3 regions of the Arthrobacter sp. zg-Y1171 genome follow, and region 1 is predicted to be linked to each of the others. Evidence: riboswitches for the same ligand, from Rfam matches in the RefSeq annotation. Region 1 holds a riboswitch; each other region holds the start of a gene.
What was found. Region 1 has a riboswitch for S-adenosylmethionine ahead of N2L00_RS13185 (hypothetical protein). Riboswitches for the same ligand answer to the same signal wherever they lie in the genome.
Positions count from the first base shown of each region.

Region 1 (2,260 bases):
GAAACGAAGATTCTGGCTACCCGGCCGGTGCTGTCCCTGTCCCTGATTCCGGCCGGCGTCCTCGTCATGCTCATTGTCACCATGATCGGGGCGTTGCTGAGCGGGCAGGTCGAAACGGCGGTGAACCAGGAAGCCGTCGAGGGATTTGTGGGGTCCGTATCGCCGTGGCTGGTGGTGCCGCTGCTGGTGGTGCTGGCGCCCTTTGTCGAGGAGTACATTTTCCGCCACCTGCTGATCGGCAAGCTCAGCCGGTACTGGAACCTCTGGGGATGCTGCATCCTGTCGGTCCTGTTATTCGCCTCCATCCACATTGTGGGCAAGGAATCCCTGACCCTGCCGGTGCTGATGCCCTACCTGGCGATGGGCGCCACCCTCGTAGGCATCTACGTCTGGGCCGGAAACAACTTCATGCTTTCCTACGGTGTGCACGCCGCGAAAAACCTGCTGGGTGTCATCCTCCTCTACAGCGTGCCGCCGGAGCTGTTGCAGCAGTAGCTGCTGCCTGCGTAGCTGCCGCGTCCCAGCGTCCGCCTTCTGTACAAGGGTGAGTCCCGGCGTCGTCAACCGATGCAGAATTCGTTCCCTTCCGGGTCGGCCATGGTGTACCAGGATTGCGGCCCCTGGCTGGCTTCATAAAGGAAGGTGGCTCCCCGCTGTTCCAGCCTGGGGCGTGCTTCCTCCTTGGCCATGTCATCCAGAATCACGTCGAGGTGGATCCGGTCCTTGACTGTCTTGGGTTCCGGCACCGTCTGGAACAGGATGCGCAGCCGCCCGCGGCGGCCCACCTGGTCGGGCGGGCAAATGGCCGCGACATCCCCCCAGACCCGGACGCCGTGGTGTTCCACTACGTCCGTCGGTGAGGCAAGGCCCTGGTCCAGGGCGGATTGGAGGACCTCCTGGTCGGTGGGTTCCCTGGCCCATTTGAGGGTTTCGGCCCACCAATCCGCTTGGTTGAGGGCATGGGTGCAGTCCACACAGATTTGTATGTTGTATGCCATGGCGCCCAGCGTAGGTTCGCGGCCGCTCCGGGGTCGCGCGTAGCGGCGGGCCGCGGACGTTCGGGCCTGCCCAGCTCCTCGCACGCGGCTGCACCGTCTCGGAATCCGTACGGGTCCCGAGACGGAGCGGCAGCTAGGAGCCGGCCTTTTCGATCCGCTCAGTTTCCGGGGCCCGAACCAGGGAGCCGTTGCAGGGAACGACCCGCTCCGGCCGGGCCAAGTAGAAAAAAGAACTCCGGGCATCGGAATCAAACCCGCCCGGCACCATCAGTGTGGAATAGTGCCGGCACCACTGCGGGGTATCGACGGCGGCCGCGAGCGCGGTGGCGACAGCCGGAACATTGTGGAACCACATCAGGTGCTGGGTACCTTCGGACACCAGATAGATGAGGTCCAGCTGCGGATCCGCCGTGACTTCGACGTCCGACCACTGTTCCCAGCCCTCGAGGCGGCGGCTGTGGATCCAATGGATGTTGTGCCCGGGGGCGAAGCCGCTGCAGTTGCTGAGACCGGATTTGCTGACACTGGAGATGCTCACAGTGGGTTCCTTTGCAGGTTGTCCTTGCCTGCGACGAATGACGCAGGCCGCTTCGTCATCCGAACCACCCGCCGAACAATGGGGTTGGTGTGGGGCCAGTCGGAGCTTTTGTGCCCGGTAAACCGGGCGAAGGCCACATCTCGTGAAGCTGAAAACTACTCTAGCGGAGGCCACTGACATTTCGACAGTGGACCGTTTTCGGGATGCCGTTCGAGGGTTCCGTTGGGGTGCGCCGGGGCGGACCGATGGGGGTACGTTCCGGTGGGTGCGCCGGGCGGACAGGAACGGCGGCAACGAAAATCCCTGCTCGCAGAGCTCGCAAGGATTATTAAAGCCGCCTAACCCGGTCCGTCCGGCGCCTACGCACCTCGCCTTCCGTCGGCGCGAGGACCTCGGGGGCGACGCCCGTCCCTCCCAGTCGAAGATGTACGCAGGCCGCGTCCTGGTTGGGACGCTGCCCGTGGCCGGAGGGCCTGGAGGAAGGCGCTCCGGCACCTATAACCGCCACCGGAGGAGCTGGGCCCAGCCCGCCCCGGAAGGTGCTGGACACCACGCGCCGCCACCGGAGGGGCTGGAGGAAGGCGGCTTTAATATTTCCCGCGAGCTCTGCGAGCGGGGAATTTCGTTGCCGCCGTTCCAGCCCCGCAGGGGGCGGACCCGGCGGACCCGGCTGGACCCGGCTGGACCCGGGCAAGACGAGACTTACCGCCAGCCGGCCCCCGGC
Region 1 covers NZ_CP104264.1:2,808,415-2,810,674, reverse strand. The annotation lists gene N2L00_RS13195 (CPBP family intramembrane glutamic endopeptidase) at 1-495, shown strand, start outside; gene N2L00_RS13190 (VOC family protein) at 561-998, opposite strand; gene N2L00_RS13185 (hypothetical protein) at 1,132-1,536, opposite strand; SAM riboswitch class IV at 1,552-1,684, opposite strand; gene N2L00_RS13180 (LLM class flavin-dependent oxidoreductase) at 2,239-2,260, opposite strand, start outside.

Region 2 (2,260 bases), 690 kb from region 1:
GTACGGCATGACCCGCAAGTACCTGCCCAAGGCAGCCCACGAGGTCACCAACCCGCTGCCGCGCAAGAAGTACCTCCCCATGGGCATCGTCGTTGCCGCAGTCGTGGTCATCGTCGCCCTGGCCGCCGCCTTCGGCCTGCTCAAGGCGGAGAACCTGGCAGTGGTCATGGCCACGGTCGCCATCCTGGCCTCCATCGCGTACTTCATCATCATCCTGCGCAGTCCGAAGGTGGACAGGCTCGAACGCCGGCGTGTTTACTCCTTCATGCCGCTGTTCATCGCCAGTGCCGCTTTCTGGGCGCTGTTCCAGCAGCAGTTCACCGTGGTGGCCCTGTACGCCGACACCTCCCTGGACCGGCACATCTTCGGGTGGGAAATGCCGCCGAGCTGGGTCCAGTCGATCAACCCGATCTTCATCATCATCTTCGCTGCAGTGTTTGCCGCCGTCTGGACCAAGCTGGGCGACCGCCAGCCGTCCTCACCGCTGAAGTTCGCCCTGGGCCTGGCAGTGATGGGCCTGGCGTTCCTGGCGTTCATTCCGTTCTCCGGCGGCGGCGCCAACAGCACCCCGCTGCTGGCGATCGTCGGCATCCTGCTCCTGTTCACGTTCGCGGAGCTGTTCATCTCCCCGATTGGCCTGTCCGTGGCAACCAAGCTGGCTCCGGAAATCTTCCGGACCCAGATGGTGGCCCTGTTCTTCCTGTCCGTCTCCCTGGGCACCACCCTGGCAGGCTGGCTGGCACAGTTCTACGATCCCGCAACTGAGGTCAGCTACTTCACCTTCAGCGGCGTCACCGCAATCATCCTGGGCATCGCCCTGGCTGTGGCGACACCGTCGATCAAGAAGCTCATGGGCGGCGTGCGCTAGCAGGCAGGCACCAAGCGTTTCACTAAGGACGGCGGCACCGGAACTTTCCGGTGCCGCCGTCCTTTTTGCCGTCCCGTCACATGCTTGGCTGCATCCCTGCGGCGTGGTTAGGATGGGTCCCAGCTTCAGGAGACACGGCCGCCAAGCTCCGACTTGGCCGTGCACCAACCCCATGCTTCACGGGTGGTTCGGATGACGAAGCGGCCTGCACCGCCCCTTGGGCATCCGGTGCGGGCAAGAGCACCGATTCCTTAAGGATCACTGCCATGCGCAAAAGCACTGACCGTATTTTGACCACGCACGCCGGTTCGCTCCCCCGGACCCCTGAACTGATTGCCGCGAACGCGGCCCGGGAAACCGACCCCGCGGATACGGAAGGCTACGCCGAACTGCTGCAGGCCGCCGTCGCCGACCTCGTGCGGCGCCAGCGCCAGGCGGGTATCGATATCCCCAACGACGGCGAATACGGGCATGCGATGTCCGCGGACGTCGACTACGGGGCCTGGTGGTCCTACTCGTTTGCCCGGCTTGGCGGCCTGAGCGTTGCCGAGACGGGGATCTGGAACATGGAACCGCACCGCTCCGAGCCCGGAAACGTTGTCCTCACCAGTTTCGGGGACCGCCGCGACCGGCAGCGCTTCGCCGATGCCTACACCGACCCAACCTCCGGCATCACCACCGGGGCGCAGAAGGTCTTTCCCAAGGTCACGGGTCCGGTGGAATACACGGGGTACGACGCCGTGGCCAGCGACATTGCCAACCTCAAGTCCGGTCTGGCCGAGGCAGGTTTGTCCGAGGGTTTCCTCGCCTCACTCTCCCCCGGCTCCTGTTCGCGGATTGCCAACGAGTACTACGCGACGGAGGAGGAGTTCATCTACGCCTGCGCGGATGCCATGCGGGAGGAATACCTTGCCATCGTGGACGCCGGGCTGATCGTCCAGATCGATGATCCGTCCATTGCCGAGAACTGGGACCAGATCAACCCCGAGCCTTCGGTGGCCGACTACCTCAAGTTCACGCAGATCCGCGTCGAGGCCCTGAACTATGCCCTGCGCGGCCTGCCCGAGGAACAGGTCCGATTCCACCTGTGCTGGGGTTCCTGGCACGGGCCGCACACTACGGACATCGAGTTCCGCCACCTGGTGGACACCCTGCTGCAGATTAACGCCGGCGGCTACAGCTTCGAGGCAGGCAACGTCCGGCATGAGCACGAATGGCGGGTCTGGGAGGATACCAAGCTGCCGGAGGGGAAGGTCCTCATTCCCGGCGTGGTCTCCCATGCCACCAACGTGGTGGAACATCCGGAACTGGTGGCGGACCGGATTGAACGGTTCGCCCGGCTGGTGGGGCGCGAGAACGTCATTGCGTCCACCGACTGCGGGCTGGGCGGCC
Region 2 covers NZ_CP104264.1:73,468-75,727, reverse strand. The annotation lists gene N2L00_RS00365 (peptide MFS transporter) at 1-868, shown strand, start outside; SAM riboswitch class IV at 992-1,115, shown strand; gene N2L00_RS00360 (cobalamin-independent methionine synthase II family protein) at 1,135-2,260, shown strand, end outside.
Region 2: another riboswitch for S-adenosylmethionine. It lies ahead of N2L00_RS00360 (cobalamin-independent methionine synthase II family protein); the one in region 1 lies ahead of N2L00_RS13185 (hypothetical protein).

Region 3 (2,260 bases), 1.7 Mb from region 1:
GCCCGCATACGCAACCGACACGACGTCGTCGTGGCCTTCGAGCCAGTTCGCTACGGCGACGGCGTTGGATACGTGCCGCTCCACCCGCAGGCTCAGCGTTTCCAGTCCCTGGGCAATCAGGAACGCGTTGAACGGCGACACCGCGGACCCGAGGTCCCGCAGCAGCTGCACCCTCGCCTTCAGGATGAAGGCCAGGTTCGCTCCGAGGGCCCCGTTGACGCCCAGGTCCCGGGCGTAGACGAGCCCGTTGTAGCTTTCGTCCGGGGTGTTGAACCCGGGGAACTTCTCCGGGTCCGCGGCGAAGTCGAAGTTGCCCGAATCGACGATGACGCCGGCAATGGCCGTCCCGTGCCCGCCGAGGTACTTCGTGGCCGAGTGGACCACAATGTCGGCTCCCCATTCGATCGGACGGATGAGGTACGGCGTCGACAGCGTGTTGTCCACGATCAGCGGCACGCCCGCCTCATGGGCCACGGCGCTGATGCCTTCCAGGTCCAGGACATCCTGCCGGGGGTTGGAGACCACCTCGCCGAAGAAGGCCTTGGTATTGGGCCGGACGGCATCGCGCCAGTGGTCCAGGTTGTCCGGGTCCTGCACGAAGGTGGTTTCAATGCCGAACCGCTTCAGGGTGTGCTTCAGCAGGTTGTAGGTGCCGCCGTAGAGGCTGGGGCTGGCGACCACATGGTCACCGGCCTGCGCCAGGTTCAGCAGCGCGAAGGTTTCGGCCGCCTGCCCGGACGCGAGCAGCAGGGCGCCGACGCCGCCCTCAAGGGAAGCGATCCGGTTTTCCACCGCTTCCTGGGTAGGGTTGCCGATCCGGGTGTAGATCGGTTCCAGTTCGGCCAGGGCAAACCGGTTCGCGGCGGCCTCTGCACTCGGAAAAACGAAGGATGTCGTCTGGTAGATCGGCAGGGCTCGGGCACCGGTGACGGCGTCGGGCTCCTGGCCTACATGGATCTGGCGGGTTTCAAATGACCAATCTGCACTCATGATGCTCCCTCAAACCAGGGGCCGCACAACGCCGCCGGGGTGCATCCGGGTACGCCGGATGTCCGGTGGGGTCGTGGGACCCGCGCTTGCCGGACGCCCGTTTGGCGTACGGCCAGGTCTTCACCCGGGGCACCCCACCGCGGTTGGAGGGTTGCCGGCCAGCAAGCCGGGGCTATCTGCTGGCACTCATGACCTGCACCCATGGAAACCGATATGCCGCCGTCGCGCAACCTCTGTGACGCACCGTGAAATATCGGCGCTTTTTCGCCGTAATTCCGAGCTGCGGCCGGGAACATTCCGCACTTAGGCTTCCCTTGGTCGAGACGCGTATCACAACGTGCCACAATGGGCCGCATGCGCTTGGACCATGTTTCTTATGCCTGTGAATCCGACGGTCTTTTGGCCACCACCGAGAGGATTGCTGCTGCTCTCGGCGCCGATTACGTGAAGGGTGGCGTCCACCCCCGATTCGGTACCCGCAATATGATCCTGCCCCTGGCCAACAACCAGTACGTCGAGGTGGTGGAGGTCCTGAACCACCCGGCGTCGGACAAGGCTCCGTTCGGCCAGGCCGTGCGCCAGCGCTCCGAATGCGGCGGCGGATGGATGGGCTGGTGTGTTGCCGTTGACGATCTCTCCCCCTTCGAGGAACGCCTCGGCCGGGCCTCCGTGCCGGGCAACCGCAAGTTCCCCGACGGCCAGGAGCTGACCTGGCGGCAGATCGGCATCAACGGATTGATCGCCGATCCGCAGGTTCCCTATCTGCTCCGCTGGGACGACGGCACCGACGAGCTGCACCCCTCCAACGCCATTCCCGGGATGCCCGGTTCGGTGAAGCTGAAGTCCCTGACCATTGCCGGCTCCGCTGCACGCGTCACCGACTGGCTGGGCCATCCCGTGGAGAAGCCGCTGGAGAACGTGGATGTCACGTGGATTGCTCCGGCGGGTACACCGGGCATCATGTCCGTCACCTTCGACACGGCGAACGGTCCTGTCGAGATCTAGCACTGGGTTTCTGCTGCCGGTTCGGGGTTTTCCTGCCGGATCCCCGTGGTCTGTCCGGCGTGTCCGGATCCCCGCGGCCTGTCCCCGCAGCCTGTCCGGATCCCTGCGGTCTGTCCCCGCAGCCTGTCCGGATCCCTGCGGTCTGTCCGGATCCCCGCCGCCTGTCCCCGCAGCCTGTCCGGATCCCTGCGGTCTGTCCGGATCCCCGCGGTCCGTCCCTGCGCTGTGTCCGGATCCCTGCGCTGCGTCCGGGTCCCTGCGGTAT
Region 3 covers NZ_CP104264.1:1,083,020-1,085,279, reverse strand. The annotation lists gene N2L00_RS05040 (bifunctional o-acetylhomoserine/o-acetylserine sulfhydrylase) at 1-990, opposite strand, end outside; SAM riboswitch class IV at 1,068-1,184, opposite strand; gene N2L00_RS05035 (VOC family protein) at 1,345-1,995, shown strand.
Region 3: another riboswitch for S-adenosylmethionine. It lies ahead of N2L00_RS05040 (bifunctional o-acetylhomoserine/o-acetylserine sulfhydrylase); the one in region 1 lies ahead of N2L00_RS13185 (hypothetical protein).